Regions from separate parts of the Carboxydocella thermautotrophica DSM 16521 genome, predicted to be linked through region 1. Evidence: riboswitches for the same ligand, from Rfam matches in the RefSeq annotation. Region 1 holds a riboswitch; the other holds the start of a gene.
The links. Region 1 has a riboswitch for thiamine pyrophosphate ahead of thiE (thiamine phosphate synthase). Riboswitches for the same ligand answer to the same signal wherever they lie in the genome.
Positions count from the first base shown of each region.

Region 1 (15,676 bases):
AGAAACCACGGTATATAGATCTGGCCAGATGTTCCGGGTGCGGCATTTGTGAAAGTAAGTGCCCGAGCAAGGTAGCCAGTGAATTTGAACAGGGCCTGAGCATGCGACCAGCCATTTATAGACCTTTTCCCCAGGCTGTACCCAATAAACCGGTTATCGATGCTAGAAATTGCCGTAAAATTCAGGAAAATAAATGTGGTCTCTGTGCTAAAATTTGTCCCAATGGAGCTATTGATTACACTCAACAGGAGGAATTGATCCAGGAACAGGTAGGAGCGATTGTGGTAGCTACCGGTTATGAGCTTTTTGACTGGACCAGATATGAGGAATATGGCGGGGGTAGATACCGGGATGTCATCAGCGGTTTACAACTGGAACGCCTGTTAAATGCATCCGGACCTACCGGCGGCAAAATCCTGCGGCCTTCTGACGGTAAAGTTCCCCGGAGTGTGGTTCTGGTCAAATGTGTCGGTTCCCGGGACTACCGGAAAGGCAAGAGTTATTGTTCCAGAGCCTGTTGCATGTATACTGCCAAACATGCAATGCAAATCAAGGAAAAAATCCCGTCAGCGGAGGTCTATGTCTTTTATATGGATGTGCGAACTGCCGGTAAGATGTATGAGGAATTTTACCTGAGGGCAGTAGAGGAATATGGGGTTAATTACCTGCGTGGCAGAGTCGCCAAAATTTATGAACGAGATAACAGATTGATCGTCTGGGGTGAAGATACCCTCAGCGGGCAGAAGGTAGAAATCGCGGCTGATCTGGTGGTTCTGGCTACCGGAATGGTACCGGCTGCCGGTGCGGAACAGCTGGCCCAGATTTGCAGCTTCGCTGCGGACAGCAATGGCTTTTACATGGAAGCTCACCCCAAATTGAGGCCAGTTGAAACCAATACTGCTGGCATATTTTTAGCCGGTTGCTGTCAGGGGCCCAAAGATATCCCGGACACAGTGGCGCATGCCAGTGCAGCGGCCAGCAAAGTAACAGCCCTCTTTGCCCAGCAACATCTGGTAACCAATCCGATGGTTGCAGAAGTAAATGAGCAGCTTTGTTCAGGATGTATGCATTGTCAAAGCATATGTCCCTATCATGCTTTAGAGTTCAAGGAAAGCCAGGGGCGATGGGTGACTATGGTAAATAAAGGGCTCTGTCAGGGCTGTGGTGCCTGTACCGTTGCCTGTCGTTCCGGGGCGTTGAATCTCAGTGGTTACACCAATGAGCAATTGCTGGCGGAGGTGGTCTGGGCATGTCAGTAAAGGAATGGCAGCCTAAAATCATTGGATTTTGCTGTAACTGGTGTAGTTATGCCGGGGCAGACCTGGCAGGGATTAGCCGCTTGCAACAACCGCCTAATGTCAGGGTCATCCGGGTGCCCTGTTCCGGCAGGGTAAATCCGCAATTTATTCTTAAAGCTTTTCAGCATGGGGCCGATGGGGTACTGGTGGCTGGCTGTCATCCGGGTGACTGTCATTATGCTACTGGTAACTATTTCACGCGCAGAAGATTTTTGATTTTCAAGCGATTACTGGAATATGTAGGCTATGAACCGGGTCGGTTGAGAGCCCGCTGGATATCAGGAGCGGAAGGGCAAAAATTCGCTTCTACTACCCGGGAAATGGTAGAAGAGATTAAACTGCTAGGCCCCAATCGACGATTGAGGTGAAATTCGATGAATTTGGATTATTTAAAAACGCTGGTAGTAGTGGCTGAATGCAGGAATTTAACGGAAGCAGCTGAGAGATTGGGAGTTTCCCAGCCAGCAGTTACCAAACAGATTAAGGTGCTAGAGGAAAGGCTGAATACCAGACTGCTGATCAGGGGCAAAAAAAATCTGGAATTAACAGAAGCCGGTATTTTGCTGGAACTTTATGGACGGGAGTTGCTTCAGCTCTGGGAGAAGGCCCAGCTGGATTTGTGTAAACTCAGCTGCCAGCAGGCAAAACAGAGGCTAAGGATTGCCAGCATGATTAAAGGCCCTTTTCTGACCTGGTTACTGGAAAATTTTAAGAAGATTTATCCACGGGTCCCTGTTGAACAGGTGGAGGGATCCCTGGATTTTCTAACCGCCAGTAAAGATATTCTGGTTATCAGTGCTGAAAGACTGAAGATCCCGGAGTACACAGGCGAAGCAGTTTATCGAGATAAACTAGTTCTGCTGACAGCTAAAAAACATCCCCTTGCCAGTCTAAAAACCATTAATTTTTATGAACTTGCCCGCCAACGGATTTTTACGCTAAAAGCAAGTTATCCTTTTGCTATGGTTGCGGGTAAACATAACATTAATTGCAGTCAGGTCATCACTCTGGACAGTCTGGATGCTGTTTTAACAGCTGCCAGAACAGGACAGGGCGTAGCCCTGGTGCCGAAAAGGGTGACTCTGGCTTATTACCAGGCTAATATGCTGCTGCAAGAGCTTAAGGTTATAGGCTTTCAGGGGGAATACCAGCTCTGGGCAAATTATCCGGAAAGGGAATTTGCAGCAGCAGCTAGCTTCATGGCTTTTTTAAAAAATTCCCTGACTCAGGAAAAAATCGCCGCTTACTTTGCCAGTTCCGACCAGGGCTCAGAACGAATCCAGACCGGGGTCCAGATGCTAACCCGGGAAAAAAGCTCTTCGATATGCTGATTGTGGAGGCGCACACAGCCATTGGAAACGGCCAGGCCGATTGAAGCGGGATTGTTAGTACCATGAATACCGTATTTACCCCGGGGGACGAAATGAAAGGTTAGCCAGCGGCTGCCCAGGATGCCCCCGGGATTGATTATTTTCTCCAGTATACGAAAATTACCCTGCGGGGTCGGAGTCTGGGGTTTGCCGATGGCAATAGGGTAGATGGCCAGGGGCTTGCCATTTTGCAGGAGATAAAGTTTGCGGACAGAGAGGGAGATATAGATACCATTCATATCCCTTCCTCCTCTTGTATCTCTTTAAAATTTATGGCACAATATAGGGGCTAGATGCGAAAATGTTGTTACAAGGAGTGGCAGTTGGTGCGCCATAATGGTTTCTATATCTTTCTTGCCATTTTTTTAAGCATCTATGTTTTGCTTAATTATTACGTTGGCCGGCGGGGCTGGCTGCTGTTCAGTTACTGGTTCCCCTGGCTGGACAGAAAGTTTTACTGGGTTGTTTTCTGGTTACTGGCGCTTGCCTATCTAATTGGAAGACTGGGCAAAAGGTTTTTACCATGGCTGGACAGCTGGGGATTTACTATGCTGGGATCCTGGTGGATGGGAGCATTTTATTATTTACTCCTGAGCTTAATTATTTTTGATCTGATTAAATTTGTACTGGGACGGATGGGTTTATGGCCGAATTCGCTGACACCTATTCTAGGCCTGGGGCTTTTTCTGTTTATTGTCGGGCTGTTAGTCTACGGTTTTTACAATGCCCGCCAGCCAGTGGTGCGTACCTATGCGGTCAATATCAATAAGCCAGGTGGGCAACTGGACAGCTTGAAGGTCGTTATGCTCAGCGACCTGCACCTGGGACGGATCAATCACAAACAGCGTCTGGAACAGGCTGTCCGGCAAATCAATACCATCAAGCCGGACCTGGTGTTACTAGTAGGAGATATTATTGATGAAGATACCGCTCCTTTTATCGAACAAAAGATGGCGGACGCCTTTCGCCAGCTTCATTCCCGCTATGGGGTTTATGCTGTCACCGGTAATCATGAATATATCGGAGGTGAAGCGGAAAGAGCAGTGGCAGCCTTAAGGGAAGCAGGCATTACCGTATTAAGGGATGAGGCTGTATTCGTAGCAAACAGTCTCTACCTGATTGGCCGGGAAGATCAGGTAAAGGAACGATTTACCGGTAAAAAAAGAAAACCCTTAGCGGAAATAATCAAGAACCTGGACCGCCATAAACCCATGCTGCTGATGGACCATCAACCCCGGCAACTGGAGGAAAGTTTAATGGCAGGTATAGACCTGCAGGTCTCCGGACATACCCATCGCGGTCAGCTCTGGCCTAATAATTATTTAACCAGTCGTATCTATGAAGTGGACTGGGGCTATTATCGCAAAGGTTCGTTGCAGGTGGTAGTGTCTTCTGGCTATGGTACCTGGGGGCCACCTTTCCGCATAGGCAATCAGCCGGAAATTGTGGTTTTGCAGCTATCCTTTCAGAAATAAAAAAGGCTTGCTCCGTTAGGCGAGCAAGCCTTTTTTGATGACCAGGGGCAGTCCTCCCAGTTTATAGAGGTAGCGGATAGCTACTGCTTCTTTCAGAATATGACCGATCAGGCCAGTGGCCCGGTATTTTTTGACCTTACCCACAGCATAACGGCGTCCCAGGGACGCTACCACTCCCCGATGAATAAATCGGAAGGGAGTAAGGGGTTGCCCTGTCAGCAAGTTAACCAGGTTTTCCCCTACATGCTCAGCTTGCTGTAAAGCGACCTGAGCAGTAGGGGGGAGAGGTTTTCCTTCCGGACCGAATGGCAAAGAACAGTCACCGATGACGAAAATGTTTTCCCAGCCCTGGGCCCGGTTAAATGCATCCACAGGGGTACGGCCTCGCTGAACAGGGAAGCCGCTCGCTTCGACGACACGATTGCCCCGGACGCCGCCGGTCCAGATGATGGTACCGGTGTGGATTTGCCGGCCTGATTTAAGACAAACCAGCTCGGATTCCACGTGATGAATGGGGTCCTGGGTTATAAGTTCGATGCCTTTGGCGGCCATAATTTGAGCTGCCTGTTCACAGAGGAAGGCATCATTGCCCGGCAAAACACAGGGAGCAGCTTCGATATTAATGATTTTGGTTTTTTCGACCGGGATATCATAGCGACGGGCCAGTTCCGGCAACCAGTCGGCCAGCTCAGTAGCCAGTTCTACCCCGGTAAACCCGGCGCCACCGATGACGAAGGTCAGCAGGTGTTTTTGTTCTGGCTCAGCTTTGTAGCGGGCCAGGGCGTTGGCAATGTGAGTATGGATCAAGCGGGCCCCATTTAAACTGTGCAAGGTCAGGGCATGGTCAGCCAGGCCGGGAATGCCGAAATACTCTGGCTCACTGCCCAGAGCGATAATCAGATAATCATAGCTGAGGACAGTGCCATCACTCAGGTGTACTTGCTGGCGTTCCCGATCTATGCTGGAGACAATCCCCTTGTGAAACCGGACCCGGTTTAAATCCAGCACTTCTGCGATTTCTACCCGCACATCTTCAAAATCATTGCGTCCGGCGGCGGGTTCATGGATTTGCGCCAGAAACTGATGGTAAGAGTGTTTATTGACCAGGATTATTTCCGCCTGTTCGGGGGGCAGTTTTTTGGAGAGCTTTTTGGCGCAAATCATGCCTGCATAGCCTGCGCCCAAAATCAGAATACGGGGTTTTGTTTGCATAGTCATTGCCAGACTCCTTTCCGATATGTGAAAGTGTGTACTTGCATTAGTTGTTGCTAACAATTATAACCCCACTATTCCTATTTGGCAAGTATATTTTTAACAAAAACGGGGCCAGTCCTTGAAGACCGGCTGATAGCCTTTACTTAACAACATCCTTTTTATTTCTTCTACAGGTCTTTCATCAGCAACACTGAACTGTCCAGCGCTGGCATCGGCTTCAACGGCATAACCCCCAACAGTGGTTTTGGAACCGGCGGACATAGAAGTGATACCTAGAGGCACCAGGTGATCCCGCAATTCTGCTCGCTCTCGGGTGGAGAGGGTTAGGCCAGCCTGGGGCAGAAAAAGACGAAAAGCCAGGATTATTTGGACTAATTCCCGGTCACTGACCGGATAGGGGGGCTGACTGCCTGGCAGTGGTCTTAACCTGGGAACTGAAAGAGCGATTTCCACTTCCGGGTATTTTTTTTGCAAGTAATAGGCATGCAGTCCAGCCAGAAAGGCTTCCATCCGCCATGGTCCCAGGCCCAGCAGAGCACCCAGGTTGACCCGGCGCATGCCCGCCCGGCAAGCTCGTTCCGGTGCGTCCAGCCGGAAATGGTAATCCTTTTTGGGCCCGGCCAGATGATAGCGGGCATAAAGCTCAGGATCATATACTTCCTGATAGATGGTCAAACTGTCTGCCCCGGCTGTTACCATCTGCCGGTATTCCGCCTCGGTCAGAGGGTAAACTTCCAGTCCCAGAGAGGAGAAATAGGGTTTTAGTATGTTAATACATTCAGCCAGATACTCCAGACTGGCATGACGGCGCGATTCGCCGGTTAGCAGCAGGAGATGGCGAAATCCGGCGGCAGCCAGAGTTTGCCCCTCTTGCCAGACCTCTTCCCTGGTCAGAGTACGTCGGGGCAGGGATTGACCGGCATGAAAATGGCAATAAGTGCATTTGTTAACACAGTAATTGCTGAGATAGAGGGGTGTATATAAAAGGATATTACGACCAAAATGTTTCATGGTCAGGGCATGGGCCCGCTGGGCCATTTCTTCCAGTAGTCCGCCGGCAGCGGGGGAGAGCAGGAGCAAAAACTCCAGGGGATGGAGGGAGTTTTTGCCCAGCAAGGCCCTGATTTGTTCCGGACGGGCAGTTGTCAGCCGTTCTTCCAGATTGGCGGCGGTATAGGTTTGAGCATAATCGAAAAAACTCATTTTTATTCACCTCAATCCAGGAAACCGGTCAGGGGGGAGCTGGCCCGGGCCAGGCTGGATTCCGGACCCAGTCCGGCCAGATAAGCTGTTCGTCCCGCTTCTACCGCCTGCCGGAAGGCAGCAGCCATTGCCACCGGGTCCCGGGCAGTGGCTATGGCAGTATTGAGCAGGACGGCAGCGGCGCCCATTTCCAGGGCTTCAGCAGCATGGGAGGGACGGCCGATCCCGGCATCCACAATCACTGGAACCTGGCACTCCTCGATCATAATGCCAATCAGCTCTCTGGTTTTCAGGCCCCGGTTAGTACCAATAGGGGCACCCAGGGGCATGACAGCGGCAGCTCCGGCTGCTTCCATGGCTTTGGCCATCATCAGGTCAGGAGACATATAGGGCAGAACGGTAAAGCCTTCTTTGGCCAGAATTTCCGTCGCTTTTAAAGTTTCGTAATTATCAGGCAACAAATATTTCTGGTCGGGGATTACTTCAATTTTAATCCAGTCACCGCAACCAGCTGCACGGGCCAGACGGGCCAGGCGCACCGCTTCCTCGGCATTACGGGCTCCGGAAGTATTGGGCATAAGGATAATGTCTTTGGGAAGATAATCCAGGATATTATCTTCCGGGTGGGTAAAGTCCACCCGCCGCAGAGCTACGGTAACAACCTGAGCCCCGGCAGCGGCAATTACTTCCGGCATGAGGGTATGGGGCAATTTGCCACTGCCGATAAAGAGCCGGCTATTGAGAGTATAGCGACCGATTTGCAACTGATCAGCCATAGTCTTAACCTCCTCCTAAAAATTTCACGATTTCCACCTGATCGCCCGGATTTAATGCCACTTCTGCGAAGCGGTTGCGGTCGATAATTTCCCGATTTACTTCCACAACCACCAGCTGGGGATTGAGGTTTTTGCTGGCCAGTAAGGCGGCGATAGTAGTGCCCGCTTCAATCGAAGTCGGTTGGCCGTTCAGGAGAATTTCCACCATAAAACCTACCTCCTTTGACAGATGCATTCAGGCTTAACGGCAAAGGGCAGGGTGCGGGCCGTCATGTCGAGGCCATCAAAAATGAACAAACGTCCGGTCAAGAGCTGGCCGGCACCCAGCAAAAACTTTATCGCTTCCTGGGCCTGGATGGTTCCCAGGGTACCGGCGACGGCACCCAGAATTCCCACCGTTTTGCTGGTGGGAGTAATTTCCGGCGGGGGAGCCGCCTGGAAGAAGCAACGCAGACAAGGAGTCTGGCCGCCTGGCACCCAGGTCAGAGTTTGCCCTTCCCAGGCCAGGACACCGGCGTGGGAAAAGGGGATTCCCGCCTGAACACAGAGGTCATTGATCAGGAATTTGGTATCGAAGTTATCACTGGCATCAATAACAAAATCATATTGGTACTCCCGGACCAGGGTCAACAGATTATCAGCGGTAATGCGCTCCTGGTGCAGGTTAACCTGTAAATCGGGATAAAAGTCCTGCAGAGTGCGGGCGGCCGAGGTGGTCTTGGGCCAACCCAGGCGGTGACTGCCATGTAAAATCTGACGATTGAGGTTGGAGTCTTCAACCCGATCATTATCGGCCAGCCCCAGGGTGCCGACACCGGCAGCAGCCAGGTAATAGGTAACGGCCGAGCCCAGGCCCCCGCAACCGATAACCAGCACCCGACCCTGTTTTAATTTGGCCTGCCCTTCCGGGCCGATTTCCGGCATCACCAGCTGGCGTTCAAAACGTGAGCTATTCATGCCTTTCTACCTCCGGCCACGAAATTTTTCAGCTCCCGGGCGGCAGCTGTTACATCAGGGGCGGCTACCACAGCGGATATGACAGCTACATTGCGGGCACCGGCAGCCAGTACTTGCTGGATATTACCGGCATTAATACCCCCGATGGCAACAAAGGGGACAGATAATTCCCGGGCTACACGCTGTACCAGGCTCAGGCCTACAGGTTTTTCCGCATCGGGTTTGGAACTGGTGGGGAAAACGGGTCCAACCCCGATATAGTCTACCGGCAGTTTACTGGCAGCCAGGGCCTGTTCCCAGGAATGGGTGGAAAGGCCGATGATCTTATCTGGTCCCATGATTTGCCGGGCCATGGTAACCGGCAGGTCATCCTGGCCTAAATGCACACCATCGGCATCAACGGCCAAAGCAATATCCACCCTGTCGTTGACGATAAAGGTGGCTCCATAGCGGTGGGCCAGTTCCTTGAGGGCCAGACCAGCAGCTACCAGCTCGCGGCCGGACAGATTCTTTTCCCGCAGCTGTATCACGGTGGCTCCACCGACCAGGGCAGCTTCCATCACTGCCAGCAATTCCCTGCCCTGAGCCAGATGCTGGCCGCTGATTACATACAGGGATAAATCCAGTTTTTTCATGCACATCCTCCTCCCCTAAGAAATAAGCACCTGACCGGGTCGGTCAGGTGCAGTGTAAGCAAAAAGCGCTGATCTTTTCACCTACCTTCCCTCCGCCGGTATTATCCGTCTCAGGTTCAAAGGGTTAGAACGGTTCATCGCCCGTCCTTCTCAGCCCGGCTCAACGAGCACCCCCAGGTAGTATCACTATTGCTTTTTTTCATTATATACCAGAATCCATTAAGCAGGCAATAGTCTTTTTGCGATCACTAGAACCTGTTGTCCCTGTCTAATCCCGGCAGCATTGGCCTCATCGGTATCGAGATGAAAGTCGGGCAGATAATCCCTGGAAACCCTGACCAGGACGTTATTGAATACCACTTCTTTTTCCCCTTCTGCTAATATCTGCAGGCGATCCCCGTCTTCCAGGCCATGCTGCCGGGCGGTAGCCGGGTCCAGATGCAGGTGGGGTGCGGCCTTGATAACCCCAAAAGGCAGGTCGACAGAACCCCGGGGTCCCACCAGAACGATGCCGGGAGTACCATCCAGATCCCCGGAATCCCGAATGGGTGGATCCAGTCCCAGCTGATAAGCATCGGTGCCGGAGAGTTCCACCTGGTTATAAGGGCGGCAGGGACCTAAAATCCGCACTTCCTCCAGGACACCCTTAGGGCCGACCAGAGTGAGGGTTTCCTGGGCGGCATACTGGCCCGGTTGACTGAGGGGTTTGGCCGGAGTGAGCTGATAGCCGGGGCCAAACAGTTCCTCCAGGTCGCGCTGGGTTAAATGGATATGGCGGGCAGAGATACCGACCGGTACCGGCCAGGGCTCGGGATAGGGCTCCAGATAAGGAGAGATGAAAACAGGGGCGGCTATTTCAGCTGGCAAAATTTCTTCTCTCACCAAGGGATACACCTCCTCCATTGTTAGGTTTAACCGCGCAAGTATCTTGCATACATCTAAAAAAGACTTGTCAGCAGGTATGTACTTGTTATAACATAGTAACTATAAGCTAAAGTCTGTGCAGAAACAGGGGTGGTAAAAATGAAAAAATCCAATCGCGCTATTGTAACGGTATTAGGACAGGACCGGGTAGGTATCATTGCCGGGGTAACGGGAGTTCTGGCTGGCTATAATGTCAATATTCTGGACATTCGGCAAACCATTATGCAGGAATTCTTTACCATGATGATGCTGGTAGACCTGGAAGAGGCCACTATAGATTTTTCTGCCCTGGCGGCGGCCCTGGATGCCAAAGGCCAGGAACTGGGAGTGCAGGTTCGCATTCAGCAGGAAGATATTTTCCGCTATATGCACCGGATTTAAGAAGGGGGACGGCGAACATGCTAACCAACAGAGAAATTCTGGAGACCATCCGGATGGTGCAGGAAGAAAACCTGGATATTCGGACCATTACTATGGGCATCAGTTTGCGGGATTGTGCTCATGAAGACATAAAGGAAGTACGGCGGCGTATTTATGACAAAATCACGACCAGGGCGGCCCGGCTGGTGGCGGTGGGGGAAGAGCTGGAAAGGGAATATGGTATTCCCATTGTTAACAAACGTATTTCCGTTACGCCCATCGCTCTGGTGGGAGAAGCCTGCCGGGCCGATGATTATACGGAACTGGCCCTGGCGCTGGATGAAGCAGCCAGAGAGGTTGGGGTCAATTTTATCGGTGGCTTTTCCGCCCTGGTTCATAAAGGTTTTACCAAAGGGGATATTAACTTGATCAAGTCCATTCCCCGGGCACTGGCCCAGACGGAACTGGTTTGCTCTTCCGTCAATGTCGGGACCACCCGGGCAGGGATCAACATGGATGCTGTTGCCTGGATGGGGCAAATCATCAAAGAAACCGCTCAGCTAACTGCTGACCGGGATGGTCTTGGCTGTGCCAAGCTGGTGGTTTTTTGCAATGCTACTGAGGACAATCCTTTTATGGCCGGCGCCTTCCACGGGATAGGGGAACCGGAAACGGTTATCAATATGGGAGTCAGTGGTCCAGGGGTGGTCCGCAATGTGGTCAGCAAAATGCCTGATGCTGATTTCGGCACCCTGGCCGAGACCATCAAGAAAACTGCTTTCAAAATTACCCGCATGGGTGAGTTGATCGGCCGGGAAGCATCCCGCCGGCTGGGAGTGCCTTTTGGCATTGTGGATCTGTCTCTGGCCCCTACACCGGCCATCGGGGACAGTGTGGCTGATATCCTGGAAGCCATGGGGCTGGAAAGGACAGGTACCCATGGGACCACGGCGGCCCTGGCATTGCTCAATGATGCCGTCAAAAAAGGCGGTGCCATGGCTTCTTCCTATGTTGGTGGACTGAGCGGAGCATTCATCCCGGTCAGTGAGGATGCCGGCATGATCAGGGCGGCAGAAGCCGGGACCCTGACCATTGACAAACTGGAGGCCATGACCTGTGTCTGTTCTGTCGGACTGGACATGATAGCTATTCCAGGAGATACACCGGCGGAAACCATCAGTGCCATTATTGCTGATGAAGCGGCTATCGGCATGATTAACCAGAAGACTACTGCTGTACGGGTTATACCTGTGCCAGGTAAACAGGTAGGGGAAGTGGTGGAGTTTGGCGGTCTCCTGGGCAGGGCTCCCATCATGCCGGTACACCGGGAGAGCAGCGCTGCCTTTGTGGCCCGCGGTGGCCGGATTCCTGCACCGATCAATAGCTTGAAAAATTAATTGCAAATCCTCCCTCTGGCAGGGAGGATTTTTTGATATATTGTCATTAATTTTAAGGCCAGGATAAAATGGTAACCGGGGGTGATGTTTTGTGGAAAGAATAATCAACGGAATTAGGTTACGGCTAATTCAGGGGGATATAACCCAGCAGCATGTGGATGCTATCGTCAATGCCGCCAATAACGCCCTGGCCGGGGGTGGCGGAGTAGATGGTGCTATTCATCGGGCCGGAGGGCCACAAATTATGGCTGAATGCCAGGCCATTCGTACCCAAAGGGGACCTCTGCCCACCGGGGAGGCGGTGATTACCACCGGGGGCAAGCTGCCAGCCAGGTATGTGATCCACACCGTTGGACCCATCTGGCAGGGAGGAAAGGCCGGCGAAGCCCAATTGCTGGCAAAGGCGTATCAGAGCAGTTTGCGTTTGGCCGAAGAAAGGGGGGTCAGCACTATCGCTTTTCCTTCCATCAGCACCGGGGCCTATGGCTATCCTGTGGCGGAGGCGGCACGAGTCGCGCTGGGCACGGTAATCACTTTTCTGGAAAAAGCCACTACCCTTAAGGAAGTGCGGTTTGTCTTATTCAAATCACGGGATTTAGCGACTTACCAGGAGGCTTTGCAGGAACTGCTTCCATGAATTTTTCCCGGTACACGGGGGTAAACTGAGGGCAGAAACGGGGGATGGGCATGACGGAGCGTGAAACCTGGGCCCGGTTGGAGAGAAAAATCGAGGAACTGGGCCTGGCGATGGAAAAGATGAAACTGGCCGAGTATGTAGAACTACTGCGCAAGCCAACCCGCTTGCTTTATCTCAATTTCCTGGCCGGTATTGCCCGGGGGTTTGGTATGGCCATTGGCTTTGCCCTGCTAGGAGCGCTGCTGATTTATATCCTGCGGCGCCTGGCCATCTTAAACCTGCCCCTGATCGGCTCCTTTATTGCTGAACTGGTGAAAATTGTCCAGACCCAGTTACAAATTCGCCCATAGGAGGAAGCGGTATGACCAAGGATGTCTTTGCTGCTATAGCAGAACGGCGGAGTGTACGCCGTTTCAGCGGGGAAGCAGTGGCTGATGCCACCATTACCCGCATTCTGGAGGCAGCTCTGCAGGCCCCCAGTGCCGGCAATCTGCAGCCCTGGAAATTTTACGTGGTCAAAAAGGAGGAGAGCAAAAAGGCCCTGGGAGAGGCAGCCTGGCAACAGGAGTTTATCGCTTCTGCCCCGGTAGTGATAGTGGTCTCAGCACTGCCGGAACTGGTCGCTGCCCATTATGGGCCCCGGGGACGGGACCTTTATGTCATTCAGGACACAGCAGCCGCCATCATGAACCTGTTGCTGGCTGCCCATGCCGTCGGCCTGGGCAGTTGCTGGGTAGGGGCCTTTCTGGAGAAGGAAGTCAGGCGTATAATCGGGGCAGGGGAGGATGAGCTTCCGGTGGCCATTATTCCTCTGGGATATGCTGCGGAGGAATCTGCCAAACCGGCCCGGCGCTCCCTCAATGATTGTGTGGTCATCCTGGACTGAGGAGGCAGTATGATGGACCAGCAGTTTATGCAACAGCAAGCAGAAAGAATCAAGCAAGCGATGGCAGAATGGCAGGAAAGCCTGCGGGATTTACGGGAGGATGGCCTGGGACGTTCCTTCCAGGAAACTACTTCCGAACTCTCCCTCTACGATAATCATCCTGCTGATGTGGCCAGTGAGCTGTATGAACGGGAAAAGGAACTGGGAATCCAGGACAATTTCGAAGTCCTGCTGTCCAAAGGAGAAAGAGCCTTACAGGCAATTGCAGCAGGCAACTACGGCATCTGCGAATTCTGTGGAGCAACCATTCCGCGCGAGCGGCTGGAAGCCATGCCCTGGGCTACTGCCTGTTTACGCTGCCAGCGCCATCAGGAACAGCTGGGCACCAAACGCCATCCCCGCCCCATTGAAGAGGATGTAGTGGTACCGCCCCTGGCCATGCAGAGCCATGATACCAATTTCCGGGAACTGGGCGATGCCGAAGATGAGCAGATGTTTGACGGGGAAGATGCCATGCAGGCTCTCTATCGCTGGAATGAACACAGTGATGCTGCCGGGGCAGGCTCCTATACCGGCGGTCTGGATTTTGACGAAAATGCTGGCTATACCGAAGATGTAGACCATATTCCCTATGACCGGGAAGATGGGGTGATCTGGGGTCAAACTCCCGGAGATGAAGAATAAATTGCTCTTGACGCCAGTGGATTTTCCCCCTTAAGATATTGACTAAGAATAATTTTAGGGGGAAAATTTGTGCAGGAAGTATTGCTGAATGTGATAAAAAGCTCAATCAATGAAATTTTAGCCGGTATGTATGATGCAGTGCGCATAGTTTGTTGTGCCAGCCATGACCAGTATATATTGACTGCTGATGGGGAACTGAAAAAGCAGGAAATCAGCTGTCATGAATTCTGGCAACGCCCTCACCCCTGCCAGAATTGCGTCGGCCAGCGGTCCAAACATTCCTGTGGGCAGGAGGAAAAGGTGGAAATCTATGAAGATAAAATCTTCCTGGTCGTTGCTATGCCCCTGGCCGGAGGCGAGTATGTGCTGGAAATCATCAAGGACATTTCCCATCTGATCGGTGCCAGAAATGAGATCATCCAGCGCTGTGAACAGCTGCGGGAACAGCTGGAGGTGCTGGCTCGCCAGGCTTATGTGGATAGCCTGACGGGCCTGTGGAACCGCCGCTACCTGGAGGAAAAATTTCCTGAGACCCTGAAAAAGGCCGGTCTAATGGGGAAACAGGTTGCCGTTTTGATGGTGGATATTGATCATTTTAAACAAATTAATGATACATATGGTCATAACTTCGGCGACCGGGTCTTAGAACGGGTGGGACAGATTTTACAACAGGGGATTCGCGGCCGGGATGCGGCAGTGCGTTATGGTGGGGAAGAATTTGTCGTTATTCTTTACGATGTGCCGGCGGAAGTAGCAGTGCGCATTGCCGAAAGGATGCGTAACCAGATTGCAGCCGAGGAGTTTCAGTTCTGTGACCGCCAGGTCCGGGTTACTGTCAGTATCGGTCTGGCTTTCAGTCGGGCAGACAAATCAGCTGAGGACTTGCTGGCCAGTGCTGATCGCCGCCTCTATCTGGCCAAACAACAAGGGCGCAACCGGGTGATCTGGACAGAAGCATAAAACAAGCCAGCCCTCCGCTTGCAGAATTTGCGGAGGGCCCATTTTATGCTTCCGAGCGCTGAATTTTATGCCAGTGATAGAGGTAAACCGGAGTGGCAACACCGAATATAGCCAGGGAGCTGATTAATTCTCTAATTCGATAGTAGCGCTGCCGTTCCTGTTCGAGTTGCAGTTCCTCCTTGCTGGCCTGGGTACTGATAGGATCTTTGTAAACTACCGGAGGAGGTTCGGGGTAAACGATATTGACCACTGCATCCACAACCCGGATGGCACCGATCACCATCATCATCAGGGTAGCAAAAGCGACCAGATATAGATAAATGCGGCGAATGTCCCAGTTGCTCGCCATTGAATTCACACTCCCTTCCTCTCTATTATACTATCAAGTAGCGGAGTTGTAAAAGCTATGATAAAATGAGGAGAGCGAAATTTTTTGGAGGGAAGAGAATGTTCTGGAGGCTTTTAGCGGGCTGGCTGGCCTTGGACCAGTTGACCAAATATCTGGTTTTAAATTATCTGCCGGAAGGCAATTCCATCCCAATCTGGCCGGGGGTGTTTCACCTTACCCATGTTTCTAATCCGGGGGCGGCCTTCGGTTTGATGCCCTTTAAGACGGGCCTGTTTTTGCTGGTGGCTCTGGTGGTAGTGGCTGTTGTCTTATTTTACCTGCCCCGGATTGGACGGGAACAGCTCTGGCTGCGGACTGCGCTGGCCTTGCAGGCAGCTGGTGCTATTGGCAATGCCATTGACCGCCTTAGATTTGGTTATGTAGTGGATTTTCTGGACTTTCAGGTTTGGCCTGTGTTCAATGTGGCGGATATCGGCATTACAGTAGGAGTGGGGATGCTGATCTGGCATTTGTGGCAACAGGAGAAAAAGGAGGAAGTATCAGAGCATGA
Region 1 covers NZ_FUXM01000007.1:78,097-93,772, forward strand. Annotated here, with positions in the region: gene B5D20_RS04590 (CoB--CoM heterodisulfide reductase iron-sulfur subunit A family protein) at 1-1,259, shown strand, start outside; gene B5D20_RS04595 (hydrogenase iron-sulfur subunit) at 1,250-1,666, shown strand; gene B5D20_RS04600 (LysR family transcriptional regulator) at 1,673-2,629, shown strand; gene B5D20_RS04605 (L,D-transpeptidase) at 2,542-2,907, opposite strand; gene B5D20_RS04610 (metallophosphoesterase) at 2,995-4,143, shown strand; gene B5D20_RS04615 (NAD(P)/FAD-dependent oxidoreductase) at 4,159-5,361, opposite strand; gene thiH (2-iminoacetate synthase ThiH) at 5,455-6,561, opposite strand; gene B5D20_RS04625 (thiazole synthase) at 6,573-7,337, opposite strand; gene thiS (sulfur carrier protein ThiS) at 7,342-7,545, opposite strand; gene B5D20_RS04635 (HesA/MoeB/ThiF family protein) at 7,551-8,294, opposite strand; gene thiE (thiamine phosphate synthase) at 8,291-8,929, opposite strand; TPP riboswitch at 9,000-9,114, opposite strand; gene pduL (phosphate propanoyltransferase) at 9,149-9,811, opposite strand; gene B5D20_RS04650 (ACT domain-containing protein) at 9,953-10,234, shown strand; gene B5D20_RS04655 (PFL family protein) at 10,252-11,610, shown strand; gene B5D20_RS04660 (O-acetyl-ADP-ribose deacetylase) at 11,702-12,247, shown strand; gene B5D20_RS04665 (DUF5665 domain-containing protein) at 12,292-12,597, shown strand; gene B5D20_RS04670 (nitroreductase family protein) at 12,609-13,133, shown strand; gene B5D20_RS04675 (TraR/DksA C4-type zinc finger protein) at 13,146-13,817, shown strand; gene B5D20_RS04680 (GGDEF domain-containing protein) at 13,887-14,777, shown strand; gene B5D20_RS04685 (DUF5671 domain-containing protein) at 14,821-15,126, opposite strand; gene lspA (signal peptidase II) at 15,225-15,676, shown strand, end outside; gene B5D20_RS04695 (RluA family pseudouridine synthase) at 15,673-15,676, shown strand, end outside.

Region 2 (15,676 bases), on a different contig from region 1:
GGAATAAACGCACTAGAATCAGGGAATCGCAATCCGATTTAATGGATGCAGTAGCCGAAATCCTGGTGGAGACTAGCAAGGAAAATGCTAATGTTCAGAATAGCCCGATGGCGAAAATGCTGCAAATAGCCTCTACGGGCAGTAAGAAATACTATTTAACCCGTTTAATGCCGGAGAAGCATGCCCAGGCCCATATCAATGGTGATATTCACATTCATGACCTGGACTTTTTTGCCAAAACCTTGACCTGTGTTCAGATACCTTTAGGGCGTTTGTTGCTAAATGGGTTTAATAATGGACATGGGTTTATACGCAGTCCTAAGGGCATAAAATCGGCAGCTAATTTAACAGCAGTAATTATCCAGTCATCTCAAAACGACATGCATGGTGGACAGTCGGTAGCCTATTTTGATTATGATCTGGCTCCGTTTATACAAAGGGAACGGGAAAGACAGCGCAAAATATTTGCGGAAGTCGGGGTTGAGATCAGTGATGAGCAGTTGGAAAAACTGGTAGATAAAGAGTGCTATCAGGCTATGGAAGCACTGATTTTTAATTTGAATACCATGCATTCCCGAGCGGGAGCGCAGGTGCCGTTCTCCAGTTTGAACTTTGGAACAGATACTTCTCCAGAAGGACGAATGGTTACCAAAAACCTGCTACTGGCCTATGAGGCCGGGTTGGGACGTGGGGAGAACCCGATTTTCCCCAATTTAATATTTAAGCTGAAAAAGGGAGTAAACATGGACCCTGGAGATCCCAACTATGACTTATTCCGTTTGGCCCTGCGGGTGACCTCCAGGAGAATGTTCCCGACTTATGCATTCCAGGATAGCAGTTTTAACGCGCCATATTCCCGGCGCAAAGAAGGGGAGGTAGCCTATATGGGTTGCCGTACCCGGGTAATTGGTAATGTGAATGGGCCTGAGATAACGGAAGGACGTGGTAATGCTTCCTTTACTACCATTAACTTACCGCGACTGGCCTTGAGGGCCCAGGGTGATATCAAAAAGTTTTTTGAACTGCTAGAGGAAATGATGGATTTGGTCAAGGAACAGTTGTTGTTCCGTTTTGATATTCAGCGGCGGCTGAAAGTCAAGGATATGCCTTTTCTGATGGGACAGAATCTCTATCTCGATAGTGATAAACTAGGGCCCAATGACGAAATTTATGAAGCTATTAAGCATGCCACCCTTTCCATTGGGTTTATCGGCTTGGCGGAAACACTGGTAGCTCTGCTGGGTAAACACCATGGTGAGTCAGAAGAGGCCGATGCCCTGGGTGTGGAAATAGTCAAATTTATGCGGGAAAAATGTGACCAGTATACCCGGGAATACAAGTTGAACTTTAGCTTACTGGGAACACCTGCCGAAGGATTGGCAGGACGATTTACCAAACTGGACCAAAAGGAATTTGGTATTATCCCCGGGGTAACAGACCGCATGTACTACACAAATAGTATGCACATTCCGGTGTGGTATAATATTTCGATGTATGATAAAGCCAGGATTGAGGGGAAATATCACAAGTACCTGAATGCCGGACATATCCTTTATCTGGAGTTACCGGCTGCTCCGCAACATAATATCGATGCCCTGGAAGCGATTATTAAGCACATGGCAGCCTGTGATGTAGGCTATGGAGCAGTTAACTTTCCCATAGATTTTTGTAAGGTCTGTGGTTACTTAGGGATTATTAACCACGATAAGTGTCCTAACTGTGGTTCAGTCAATGTAATGGAAGAAGAAATAGAATATGACCTGGAGTGGCCCGCTACGGGTACTACTAACTAGATAAAAAGTGAAGAGGAGGGTGTTGATTGATGAAAAGTGCTGTATGTGTACAGGAGAAATTGCCGGAACTGACTCCGGAGCAAATTGCCTATTATCGGCAGAAGGCTCTTTATGCAGCTAATGCCAGGGGCCTGGAGATAACCGGTATTGATGTATATATGACTCCTCAGGGAAAGGTGAAAGTAGTAACCCATTTTGCTCCTTCTAGTATTGAACGGGTACGGCGGGTTACAGGATATTTTTGTAAATTATCTAATTGCAATGATGCTAAATTGCAGGAAATTGCCCAAAGGGTGAAACATTCCCCGCTGGGGATTACATGTGGGTGTAACTGATGATCAGGCTGGCAGGAATTACAACTGAAAGTGTGGTGGACGGGCCAGGGTTGAGAACAGTAATCTGGACCCAGGGCTGTCCCCACCGCTGTCCGGGTTGTCATAATCCTGATACCCATGACCCTGAAGGAGGGGAACTTTGGACCTTTGAACAGGTCTTTGCTGAACTGGAAGGGGACAAGCTGGCAACAGGAATAACTCTTTCAGGTGGGGAGCCCTTCTTTCAGCCGGAAGCCTGTTTGGTTATCGCCCGCTGGGCCAGGGAGAAGGGTAAAAACCTCTGGGTTTTTACTGGCTATACCTGGGAACAATTGATGCGAATGTCAGAAAGCAATCCAGTTATCGGGGAGCTGCTGCAGTTAACAGATGTGCTGGTGGATGGTCCCTATTTAAAGGAACAGCGAGCATTATGGCTGCCTTTCCGGGGTTCTACCAATCAAAGGCTGATTGATGTACCGGCATCTCTGGCCAGTGGCAGCGTATGCATTATTGATGACAACCAGTTTGGGGTGTAAAAGAGAGGCAAAAGCCTCTCTTTTGTTTGCAAAGAAAGATTCTTCCTGATATAATATTGGCGCAAAGAAACTGGGTGAGGTGGAGACAGATGGCAGTGAATATGTTTGTGGACAATATACCCAATGGCTCATCGCTGGACATTCGACGGGGAACCGCTATTCACTTGATAAAATTAATTATCGGTTTTGCTCAAATCAAAGATAATGAAGTGGTTTTTGACCGTTTGCGTATTCAGCAACTGGCAGGGGCTGTGGGCTGTGCTGAAGAGGAGGCAATCCAGCTCTGTCAGCGGGCATATAATGGGGAAAAAGTGGAAGAAATTGTGGACCAGTTGATGGAAAAGGTTCGGGAAGAGAAAGAAAAAATGCTTTCCTTTATTGAAGCGGAAAAAAAGAAATTGTGGCAACAGTAGAAATTGTATGTTATAATTAGACAAAAGTACCTCTTTTGGGAGGGAGGGCTATGGCTGAGCGCAGGCATTTTCGCTGGCATACTCAGCTGCCGTTGTATTTTGAAGTGGCCCAGTTTGGCACATATCCCATTGAGCATTTACGTGGTAAGCGGGGACGGGGGCAGACCTATGACCTGGCAGAAGAAGGTCTCAGTTTTTTTTCAGCTCTGCGCTTACCAGTTAATATGATATTGCTTCTGGAATTAACTATCCCTGAACTGGGGACTTTAAAGCTAAAAGGCCGGGTTGTAAGATCACGGCCCTGGCAGGAGGGATGGTTAACAGGCGTGCAGTTTATTGGATTTAATGGGCCACGACGGCAAGCCCTGCGGGAACACATTGCCCACCAGGTAAAAAGTCAATATCAGCTAATCGAATATTTGTAGTTACCACTAGGGGTGCCCAAAAGGCTGAGAGAAGCTATGGCTTCAACCCTTTGTACCTGATCTGGGTAATACCAGCGAAGGGAAGTGGGTGGAACGAGTGTATACTCTACACCTGTCTCTTCGGGACGGGTGTTTTTTATTTATGAGAGGAAGGATAATAATGCGCGAAAAATTTTTTCGTATGCTAGATGCCAATTTCAACCGCTGTGTGGAAGGATTGCGGGTACTGGAAGATATGGCTCGGTTTATCCTGGAAGAGAAGGAACTGGCGAAGGCTTTAAAGCAGTTGCGACAGGAAATAGGCCTGGCCCGGCCGGAGGAAATTTGGCGATTTAGGGATGTCCAAGGGGATCCGGGAACAGAAGTGACAACACTCCGAGAACAGGAAAGGGCGTCCTGGCAGGCACTAATCAATGCCAATGCCTCCCGTGTGGCAGAGTCTTTGCGGGTGATTGAAGAAGGAAGTAAAGTGCTTTCCGACCTGGAACTGGCCGCTAAGGCAAAAAGATGGCGTTATCAAAGCTATATTCTGGGGCAAAAACTTTTATTAGCAAGTAAGGCAAAGGAGGAAAATTGAGATGACACAATTGGAGTTGGCCAGAGCTGGGAGAATAACAGCGGAAATGAAACTGGCGGCAGAAGCAGAGGGAATAGCTCCTGAAATTGTGCGGGAAAGGATTGCCGCTGGGGTTATGATCTTACCGGCCAATAAACAGAGGGATCTAGCCCAGCCCAAGTTAATCGGCTATGGGGCGACTACCAAGGTTAATGCCAATATCGGCACCTCTGGTGACTGGCCGGAGGTGGAAAAGGAGCTGGAGAAACTGGAAGTAGCTCTGGCTGCTGGAGCAGATGCCATTATGGATTTAAGTCTGGGGCCCAATCTCCGCCGGGCCCGGCAGGAGATCTTAAAGCGCTGTCCGGTACCAGTAGGGACAGTGCCAATTTACGAAGCCGGGTTTTATGGGGAACTCAGCAAAGATAAACTGTTTCAGGTAATCGAGGACCACTGCCGGCAAGGAGTGGATTTTATTACTGTTCACTGTGGCATCAATCGCCGGGTGCTGGAGGAAATTCAGGAAAGTCCGCGGGTATGTGGTATAGTCAGCCGAGGTGGGTCCTTTATCGTTCGCTGGATGCAGGAAACCGGCGAAGAAAACCCTCTTTATGCTCATTTTGATGAGTTACTGGAACTGGTAAGGGAATATGATGTTACACTGAGTTTGGGTGACGGGCTGCGACCGGGTGCTGTTGCTGATGCCACCGATGGACCGCAGATAGCTGAACTGCTAGAACTAGGACGGTTGGTAAAAAGGGCCTGGGCCAAAGGAGTTCAGGTCATGGTGGAAGGACCGGGTCATGTTCCTTTAAACCAAATTGAAACCAATATTAAATTACAGAAGCGTCTTTGCCATGGTGCACCCTTCTATGTACTGGGCCCCCTGGTTACTGATGTGGGTGCCGGGCATGACCACATTACGGCAGCTATCGGCGGAGCGATTGCTGCAGCTGCCGGGGCAGATTTCCTTTGTTATGTGACTCCGGCAGAACACCTGGGCTTGCCAGATGCCGATGATGTACGGCAGGGGGTAATTGCTACCCGAATTGCGGCTCATGCCGCTGATTTGGCTAAAGGAATTGAAAAAGCCTGGAATTGGGATAAAGCGATGAGCAAGGCCCGTAAAGAATTGGACTGGGAACAGCAGCTTAATCTGGCCCTGGATCAGGCTACTGCTAGAGAAATGCGAAAAAGAAAAAACCCGGGACACCGGGCAGAATGCTCTATGTGCGGAGAGTTTTGTGCCATGAAGCAATGTCAATAATTGAAGCGGGCTTTCATAGCCACCACCAGGGGCTGGTTATTCAGGCGTAAACGCCAGTAATATTCACCGGCTACCAGGCGAGGAAAGGGCTGTTGAGTAATAAACAGCAGATAACGGGAAGAAATTACCTGGACGTTTCCTTGCCAGTGAGGGGAAATAAACGGCGTCGGAGGCTGAAAGTCATAGACTTTAACCCACTGATCAGCATATTGTTTGGTGCCCAGGAAGTGAATTTCACCTTCCGAACCGGGCCATGGTAACAGAGGCCATTGGGATAAAGGCCCCGGATAAAGATAGGGCGCGGGATAGCCCGACCAGTTACCACCGCGGTAAAGACCGCGGTGGTTTTCGTCTTCATAGAGGGAAGAATAATAAAAACTGCGGTCGTGTTGTAGCCAGCGCAGACGTAAAATCCAGGGCGAAGCGGGGTAAGCCAGAAGCAATTGCTCTGGATTCAGGTCAGATTCGGCAAACTGGCTGGTAATTTCGAGAGCCTGGCGAGGAGCAGTGGTCCATGAGTTTACAGCCGCTAGTACCAGCTGTTTGCTAGCGGGAAAATCTGGAGTAGCGGAAAATATGGATGCAGGGTAAAGCAGGTTTATGAAAAAGGCCAACAGGAAAATCAGCCGGTACCTGGCCATACTGACACCTCCAGCCAGGTAATTCGCTGACGTGCCTGGATATTCCTGCTAAGAAAAATGTCTCTTTTTCCCTTCTTTCCGACATCAGAGGCGGGGAATCCAGCCGAAACGCTGTATTTGTTCCGGGGCCTGCCGAATTTGAGCCAGCAAATGGTCGCGGTCCCGGTTGAGAGTGCCTTTTAATACAAACAGATTGGAAGCATGGTTGGAACGAAAGATACAGTTTTCCAGTTCAACCTGGGACAGCAGAAGCTCCAGTTCAGCCAGGAGTGTTCGTTCATCAATGGGCTGGAAGGTACCCTGTAGGACTTCCTGATATAATGGAGCTGCGGGATCGAGCATCAAGGTTAAAGCTCCGAGATAGTGGGGTTGCATAGCTGTTAAGACCCTGGCAGTGGCCTGTGCGTGTTCCTGCCAGAGGCCTTTGCCACCCAGGCCGTTGATGATTGTGACAGAGAGAAGCAGGCCAGCAGCTTTTACCTTTTCGGCAGCATCAATCATGGCCTGGCTGTCTACACCCTTATTGATTTTTTTCAAAATCAGGTCAGAGCCGCTTTCCAGTCCGAGGTAAGCAATGCCCAGCCCTTTTTCTTTCAATAAATGCAATTCTTGTACAGATTTGGTCAAAATACTTTTAGGGCTGGCATAGATGCCGACCCGGTTCACCTGGGGATGGAGTGTTTGAATTAACTCCAGGATGTTAAGGAGATAATCGGTAGGAGCGGCCAGGGCATCGCCATCAGCAAGAAAAACGCGACGGAAATAGGGCCATTGAGTAGCGGACAGCAGGTCTTCCTTAATTTCAGCTACAGGTTTAAGAGCGAATTTTTTATCCTTGTACATGGTACAAAAAGTACAGCGATTATGAGAACAGCCTACTGTTACCTGGAGGATCAGGCTATCTGCTTCACTGGGAGGTCGAAAGATTGCACCCACGTAACCCATAAAATCACCTCAGTTTCATTTTACCATATTTTTTGCTATTATATAGTAACAGATAGTAACAGGAAGATAAGGACGGTGAGAGAGATGCGCAGAGCGGATAATTTTTATGACCGGATCAGACTAAAGATAGCTAACTGGGCGGAGGAAAAAGGGGGAGAAACCAGCCGGCAACTGGTAGACCTGCTTTTATTGGCGCCGGATTTCTTCCTTCTACTGGTGCGCTTATTAAGGGACCCCCGGGTTCCGGCTACAGCTAAATATGGGATAGCGGGAGCAATTGCCTATTATTTCTTGCCACTGGATTTTTTGCCGGAAATCCTGGTAGGGCCTATTGGTTTTGGGGATGATTTGATTTTAGCTGCTCTGGTAATTAATCGTTTATTACAGGCAGCCCCTGATATTGTCGTGGAACACTGGAGCGGTTCAGGAGAGGTTCTGGCCCAGGTGGAAAAAATCCTGAATAATGTCGATAAACTGGTTACTAACAAGGTCTGGAATAAAATCAGAGAGCATTGGCGCAAAATTTCCCGGTAGTGAGGAGTGGAAGCATTGGATAAGAAATATTATCGCGGCTTATTGCTGGATGACTTTCAGCGCCAGGCCATGGATTATGTGGACAATAACCTGTCGGTACTGGTTTCTGCTCCAACAGGAGTAGGAAAAACCTTGATTGCGGATTACACTATTGAAAAATGTTACCGGGAAGGGCGACAGGTTGTTTATACCGCCCCTATCAAGGCTCTTTCCAACCAGAAGTATAAGGATTTCAAACACTATTTTGGTAAGGATGCTGTGGGAATCATAACCGGGGATGTGGTTATTAACAGCAATGCCCCTATTCTGGTAATGACAACAGAAATTTTTCGCAATATGATTTTGACCAGAGACCCGGTTGTGGATATGGTACGCTACCTGATTCTGGATGAAATTCACTACATTAGTGACCTGGACCGGGGCAGTGTCTGGGAAGAAACTATTATCTTCTTGCCCAAACATATTAAGATTTTAGGTTTATCGGCAACCATTCCCAATGCGGAAGAACTGGCCGAGTGGATTGCCTCGATTAAAGGTGAAGAAGTAAAGGTAGTTAAACATCATCAACGGGCTGTTCCCTTAAAGCATTTTGTTTTTGAAAAAACCATGGGGGCTGGTAACCTGAAAAAAGCCATCAAAATCCGGCGTCAAAAACTGGAGGAGATGGCGGAGAGCGGAGTTCCGGCAGGAAAAGGATTGCCTGCGACCACCCATGTGGATTTGGTCAGTTTCTTAAAGGATGAATATCTGCCTGCCTTGTATTTTGTTTTCAGCCGTAAAAAATGCGAAGACTATGCCTATGAGCTATCCCGCAAGTTCAATTTCCTGACCAGAGATGAACGAATTAAAGTGGAACAATACCTGGCTAACAAATCAGCAGAACAGGGGGTTACAGCTAACCTGCTGGCTTTAGAGCGAGTACGTCGGGTGTTATTAAAAGGCATTGGTTTTCACCATGCCGGCATGTTGCCTATAGTAAAGGAAGTGGTTGAGGATTTGCTTACGGCCCGCCTCATCAAAGTCCTTTACTGTACGGAAACTTTTGCTGTGGGTATCAATATGCCGGTGAAAACTGTCTGCTTTGATTCCAATGAAAAATTTGATGGCAAAGATTTTCGGGTTATGACCAATCAGGAGTATTTCCAGATGGCAGGCCGGGCTGGACGGCGGGGAATAGATACTGAAGGTTTTGTATTTTCCATTGTGGATTTAAACTGGCTTAATCCCGACAAGATGGTAAAACCAGATGAAAGAAAACTGGAAAACCTGCAAAGCTGCTTTAACCTGGGTTATAATTCGGTGGTGAATTTGATAGGTCATCACCAAACCGAGGAAGAAATAGAGGAAGTTTTGCAACATAATTTTGCCTATTTCCAGGCCTCCCGAAAAGCTGATTTTTTACAAAAACGTATTCGAGAACTGGAGCAGGAGCTGGCACAAATCCTGGCAGAGCGCTGTGAAGATATTTACAATCTGACCTGTCCCTTGCAGTATCATACTGCCTGGTCCAGGCTGAAGGCTGACAAGCGGGAGCTTAACCGTCTCTTCCGTACCCGCTGGGGGCGGAGTAAACGTTATGAAAGCAAACGCAAGGAACTGTCCCTGCGTATCAGCCAGAACGAAAGCTTGCTGGCGGAGGTTGTTCCCCGCTTATGTACTGCGGAGCAACAGGGCCACTGTCAGGCCCAGCAGGAAAGATATCGTCGCCTGGATGAGGAAAAGAAGGAATTATATAAAGAGTGGGGGAGGTTAAGCAAGCAAACCAATTTCATCCGGGATTTTCGTTTGAAGCGCCAGCTTTTGCAAAAATTAGGCTTTGTGGATGAAAATAATGCCTTGACTCCCCGGGGCAAGTTTGCTACCCAGATTTATGTTCAGGAGTTGCTGGTAACAGAATTGTATTTTGATGGAGTCTTTCATGAATTTGAACCGGAGCAGATTGTGGCTCTGGTGGCGGCCATTGCCTATGAAAGCCGCAAACACGACTGGTTCAAAAAGGGTCCGGTTTATGATCTGGAACGGATTTACCGACTGATGTTGCCTTTGATTAGGGCGGAGGAGCAAATCCTGAATACGGTAACGGTAGAATTCCATCCTGAAGTTTCCCTCCTGGCTTACCAGTGGAGCGCAGGCCTGGAATTCGCCGATCTGCGCAGTTATTGTAATCTGCAGGACGGAGATATTGTTTCCATCTTCCGCCGTACCATCGATTTACTCCGGCAAATCCGGGGGGCAGCAGCAGCAGATCGCAGTCTGGCGGATAAACTCAGTCATTGTATTAAGTTAATAGATCGCGATGTGGTAGAATTTGTATTGTAGAACCAAAACCGCCGGCTAAAAACGGCGGTTTTAATTTTGGTAAGATTTGTTCCTTGAGTTACACCTTGACCAGTGTTACCATAAAAGCATAGGGGGAGTAAAGCGGAGAAAGAGAGGGGATAAAATGACTAATCTTAAAAGACTGATTTTATTAGTATTGAGTTTCTCCCTGGTTTTAGGTAACTTTATGCCTGTCTTAAGGGCAGAATCAGCAACAGTAATTGTACTGAAAGTAGGCAGTAAAAGTGAAGCTGTTAAACAGGTACAAACCAGATTAAAACAGCTTGGTTATTTTGTCGGACCTATTACGGGGTACTATGGTACTCAAACCAGGGCTGCTGTCCTGCGCTGGCAAAAGGCTAATGGCCTGCCTGCTGATGGAATAATCGGTCCAGTTAGCTGGAATCGCCTGTTTAATGTCAGTGTAACTCGCGGTACAACCGCAACAGCTCAACGGATCTATTTGACGTTGGGCAGTCGCGGGGAACAGGTGAAAAGGCTGCAACAGAAACTGAATCAGCTCGGTTTCTACCAGGGGCCAATTACCGGTTACTTTGGTACTCTGACCAGAACAGCAGTGGTAAAATGGCAAAAGTCCAGGGGGTTAGCGGCAACCGGGGTAGTTAATCAGCAGGCCTGGACAGCACTGATGGCCAGCCAGAATCCTGTCAGCCGGGGGGTAACTGCAACCCGCCCAGCCGTACTGGGGCTAGGGGTGCGTTCCAACCTGGTGCTGGAATTGCAGCAATCCCTGAAAACCATGGGATTGCTGACTGTACAACCCACCGGTTATTATGGTTTGTTGACGGTAATGGCAGTACAGGCCTGGGAAAAAGCCAATGGATTAAAAGTCGATGGCATAGTAGTTGAAGAGGAATTAAATAAAATCCGCACTCAGGCTAAAGCTCTAACCAATTTGCTGGGTGGTGCTGAAAAAGGCGCCTGGATTCTGGGCTATACGGCTATTGACTATCCAGGCGATAACCGCTCGGCCCAGAGTGTGATCCAGAGTCAGGGGCTGGGGGCAATAGCTACCTTTACCTATACCTTTGATAACAATGGTAATCTGAAAGGTAATGCTGACCAGGAAGCTTATACATTGCAGCAGGCCAGGGCCCGGGGGATCAAACCACTGGCTTTGTTACACAACTTTGATTATCGTGTGGGTTTTGACAAAAACCTGGCCCGGGCAGTGCTGACTGATCCCGCTAAAAGACAGCGTTTGATCAGCCAGCTGGTGAATGAGGTACAGAATCGCGGTTATCTAGGGGTTAACCTGGATGTAGAAGGAATATATCCGGCAGATGCCCCACACTACCTCGCTTTTCTGGGTGAGTTGAAACAGCAACTAGGGGCAAAAGGCTTATTAACTGTAGTTTCTATCCCGGCGAAAACCAAGGATGATACCACCAGTTCCTGGTCAGGGGGATATGATTATGCGGCTATTGGGCAGCGGGCTGATCTGGTTCAGATCATGACCTATGATGAACACTGGATTGGGGGCCCGGCTGGACCTATTGCCTCTTATCCCTGGACAGAACAAGTAGTAAAATATGCGGTCAGCAAAATACCGGCTTCCAAAATTCTGCTGGGCCTGGCCACTTATGGGTATGATTGGGTTGGAACCGGTGCTCGCAGTGTAACCTATCCGCAAGCTGTAGCCAGAGCAGCCCAATATGGTGTTAAAGTTAACTGGGATGCTACAGCACTGGAATCCTGGTTTACCTATACCGATGAACAGGGACAAAAACATGAAGTTTGGTTTGAAAACGTAGAAAGCAATGCTAAAAGACTGGTGCTGGTAAAACAATATGGTTTAGCCGGTGCTGGTATCTGGCGCCTGGGCTTTGAGGATTCTGCCTACTGGCAGATGGTTCAGCAATATTTACAGCAATAAATATCCTGAAAAACCGGGCCGACTGGTCCGGTTTTTCTAAATAATAAATTGACTAAAAAATTCAGTCTTGTAGCGAAAATAATGAAGGATTTTGTGATTTTGTGCCGAATATTGTATGTGCCGAATATTGTAATAGAAGGCTTGTAACATTAGTAACAAGTGAGGGGCACTAAATGAGGAAGAAACGCTATATCATCAATGGCATATATGGTTTTATTATCGGTCTGCTCATACCCTTTTTCGCTACCGTGGTAGAAATGCTCAGTACAGGGGTTACTTTAAGCTGGCAGGCCTTTTGGGCTACCCATTTTGGACGGGCCTGGTTTTTACTGGTGGATATGGTACCACCATTAATTGGCATTTTGCTGGCCCGACTTACATTGAGCCAGGAAGAGTTGTTGAATCAACATAAAGAGCTGGTTGCGATTAAAAAACATCTTGAAGAACAAAACCGTCTCTGGGAGACGATTTTTCAAAGTACTCCCATTGCTTATGCTTTGATAGATAAAGATTACACTTTTAAACGGATAAATCGGGCTGCAATAGATATTGTGGGAATGCCGACAGAACGAGTTCTGGAGCGGCATTGTTTTGAGATTCTGGGGCGTAATAGCATTTGTCCCGGGTGTGCGGTAGCCCGTGCTTTTGTTAGCAAGGCGGTAGAGAGTCAGGTTAAAGAAGAGTTCAGTGGAGGACAAAGGCGGATTGTAGAACAAGTAGCAGTGCCCTTGATTGAAAATGGTGCAGTAGAGCAGGTACTGGAAATAATTATTGACAAAACCCAGGAAAGAATGCTACTGCAACAAAGAACTGAGGAAATGCTGGCAACCATTGATATTCTAGTTGGATTAATTGAGTTAAAGGACCAGTATACAGGAGGTCATTCCCAGCGGGTCAGACGCTGGGCAGGTTTACTGGCCAGATATATGAATTTGCCTCAGGAACTGGTGGAACAAATTGAAATGGCTGCCTCCTTACATGATATTGGGAAAATAGGCATTGCCGGCATGATTCTGAATAAACCCCATTGTTTATGTCCGGAAGAAAAGGATATAGTGCGGCGTCATCCGGTTATAGGGCAGGAAGCTCTGGCTGGACTGGAGCAATTTGAAGAGATAGCACTTATGATTCGGTCTCACCATGAACGCTGGGATGGCCAGGGTTATCCCGACGGGCTGGCAGGCAAAGATATTCCTTTAGGGGCACGGATAATCGGAGTGGTAGATGCCTATGATGCCATGATTTCAGACCGGGCTTATCGTAAAGCCCTTGACCAGGATGAAGCCGTAGCTGAGCTTAAAAAAGGTGCGGGTCAGCAATTTGATCCTGAAATCGTCCGTTGTTTTTGCGAGCTGCTGGAAAAGAAAAATAATAATTGAAAAAAAAGGTGAAAGATGAGCAGGAATTCACGCAATCATGGCGAATAATCTGTTATTGTATAACAGGATGCTGAGGTGGGTTCTGTGTATTGTAAGATCTGTCCGAACTGTTATGGTGATTCCTATAGTTCATCTCCCCATTTTACCTGGATTTGTCCCTACTGTGGTAAGGATATTACCAGGGAGCAAGGATTGCCTGCCGGTTCGCCCTTGGTTAAGAAAATACTGGAAGAGATTAAAACCGGACAGGAAAAATTAATAAAAAAATAAAAGCAAAAAGCAGGCGTTACTGACCTGCTTTATTATTTGTTAAACCGGATATTATTAGTTGATGGCAGATATTTTCCAGATGATTGATGGGAAATGAGGGTGTATTCGGTTTCAGGATCCAGTGTAAACAGGCAATGCTAACCGCACCAAAACAGGCAGCAGCGGCAGTTTCACAATCGAGTTCAGGTAGAATAAAGCCAGCCTGCTGGCCTTTGCGTAAGCTTTCAGCCCAGAGGGAAATGAAATCACTCAATTGGGAGCGAAACTGGTATTGCAGCTCTGAAGCTCCCCAGACCTCAGTTAAAAGCACCTGGCAAAATAATTTATTATGAGCAAAAAAATTCACCTGTACTTTTATAAGGCTATATATATCCTGGGGTGAGGGGTGGTTCAAGGCTTGCTGGCCGGCGGAAAGCAAAGGTTGCAAGCCATTTCTGATCAGCTTTGCAAATAAATCTTCTTTACTGTCAAAATGATAATACAGAGTTCCTTTGGCAACCTGGGCACGAGCAGCGATTTCATCCATTACTGCTCCGGCATATCCTTTTTCGGCAAATACCTCCAGGGCTTTGTTGAATATCTGTTGAAGTCGGGGTGAGACCATTTATTTCACCTCTTACCAATAGCTTATACTTGACAATAAAGGGCGATTTAGGTATTATTTTTGGTGCGAGCCGATGTAGCTCAGCCGGTAGAGCGGCGCACTCGTAATGCGTAGGTCAGGGGTTCGAGTCCCCTCATCGGCTCCAGAGAAATCAAGGCTTCCGGAATTTGGGCCGGAGGCTTTTTTGTTTATTGGTGCCTAATTGGTGCCCAACTTTAGCGAACAAAGTGTACTTATCTGTTTTTATCTTACTATGGACTGCCTATTTAAGCAAGGAAGCTCTCTCAAAGCTTCTTGAAAAAGTACCAGGTGCAACTCTTCATCCTGAATTATCCGCTCTAAAAGTTTTTGGATATAAGGATCGTCAATTTGCATAATACGATAACGATAATTAGCTATAGCTTGTTTTTCTGCTTCAATATCAGCTTGTAATTGATCATAAACACTTGTACCGTATTTTATATAACAGCCATTCCAGTAGTGCCCCCAGGTGCTGAAAGCACCTCGAATTCTTGGTTCACCACCTAAAAGTACAATAGTTTCTGCCAATAACTCCATATGATGCATTTCAGTAATAGCAATACCCTCTAAAAGTTCAGCTATTTTTTTATTTTTTATTATATAGTGATGATATAAATACTGGGTTATTGCAGTAAATTCGCTGGCAAATCCAGCATAATCATCCATCAACAGCTCAGCATAGTAAGGATTTGAAGAAACTACTTTTATTTCTGGATATGGCCCGGCAGCTGCATATTTGTTAGGAGCATGTGCTAGAAAAGGCATAAATATCACCCCTTATGTTATGCTATGCTTTAAGATATGATGTGAAGATGTGAAAAGTTAAATCAGTAATTCTATCTCCATTCTGCCCCTCATAGATATATAGATGTACTTTAATGCTATTTTCTATGAAGGGGTGGGGAGAATGAAAAGAGAAATTTATTTTATTGTTCTATTTATAGCATGTTTATTATTACCTTCGGCAGTTCAGGCTGCCATGAGGGTTGAGGTGGATTTAAGCACCCAGATGGTCAAGGTCTATGATAACAATCTCTTGCTGCGGGCCATGATTTGTTCAACCGGTGCGCCTGGGACGCCAACACCGGTGGGGGATTTTCGCATCCAGGGCAAAGGGCCAATGTTTGTTACTGATTATGGGGTTTCAGCCAAATATTATTCCGCTTTCAACGGGGATTATCTTTTTCATTCCATCCTTTTCGACCGAACCGGGAAACGCCTGATCAGCCGTTCAGTACAAATGCTAGGCCGGCCGGCGTCTCATGGCTGTATTCGCCTGAATCTCTATGATGCCAAGTGGTTACAGGAAAAGGTGCCCCGGGGAACACCGGTAAAAATCAGGAAAAGCGGCAAAGCAGGCATGAAAAAGGAAAAATGGAAAGTCCAGGTTAATGGCAAACTTTACCCTGCCTGGCTGGATATACGCTGGCTGGAAGGGCAGGCTTATCTGCGGGCACAACAATTATCCTGGTTTATTCCCGGGAAAATGATAATAAAAGGAACATATATACAGTTTGTCCGGGAAAAGACGGTTTTAGAGTTGTTTTTAAGCGAACCGGGGCTTAAAATAAATGGCAGGGAAACAAGGAGCAGTCTTGCGCCTCAGTTATTTGCCGATGGGCCATACCTGCCTTTGCTGCCTGTACTGTCCGCTTTGGGCTACCAGCTGGAATATATGAACAGAGCCAAAGTCATCAAAATCCAAACAGTGATACAGCTCCCCCAGCCTAATGGTACTGAAAATGTAGCTGATGGTGTATAT
Region 2 covers NZ_FUXM01000017.1:1,351-17,026, forward strand. Annotated here, with positions in the region: gene nrdD (anaerobic ribonucleoside-triphosphate reductase) at 1-1,793, shown strand, start outside; gene B5D20_RS07540 (hypothetical protein) at 1,823-2,128, shown strand; gene nrdG (anaerobic ribonucleoside-triphosphate reductase activating protein) at 2,128-2,643, shown strand; gene B5D20_RS07550 (hypothetical protein) at 2,733-3,056, shown strand; gene B5D20_RS07555 (PilZ domain-containing protein) at 3,107-3,481, shown strand; TPP riboswitch at 3,480-3,581, shown strand; gene B5D20_RS07560 (hypothetical protein) at 3,642-4,058, shown strand; gene thiC (phosphomethylpyrimidine synthase ThiC) at 4,060-5,304, shown strand; gene B5D20_RS07570 (hypothetical protein) at 5,298-5,945, opposite strand; gene B5D20_RS07575 (radical SAM protein) at 6,030-6,890, opposite strand; gene B5D20_RS07580 (YkvA family protein) at 6,975-7,424, shown strand; gene B5D20_RS07585 (DEAD/DEAH box helicase) at 7,440-9,743, shown strand; gene B5D20_RS07590 (peptidoglycan-binding protein) at 9,868-11,640, shown strand; gene B5D20_RS07595 (HD-GYP domain-containing protein) at 11,814-13,019, shown strand; gene B5D20_RS07600 (hypothetical protein) at 13,104-13,289, shown strand; gene B5D20_RS07605 (TetR/AcrR family transcriptional regulator) at 13,306-13,893, opposite strand; tRNA gene B5D20_RS07610 (tRNA-Thr) at 13,963-14,038, shown strand; gene B5D20_RS07615 (ferritin-like domain-containing protein) at 14,137-14,679, opposite strand; gene B5D20_RS07620 (L,D-transpeptidase) at 14,822-15,676, shown strand, end outside.
Region 2: linked by a shared signal. The riboswitch ahead of B5D20_RS07560 (hypothetical protein) and the one ahead of thiE (thiamine phosphate synthase) in region 1 are both predicted to bind thiamine pyrophosphate.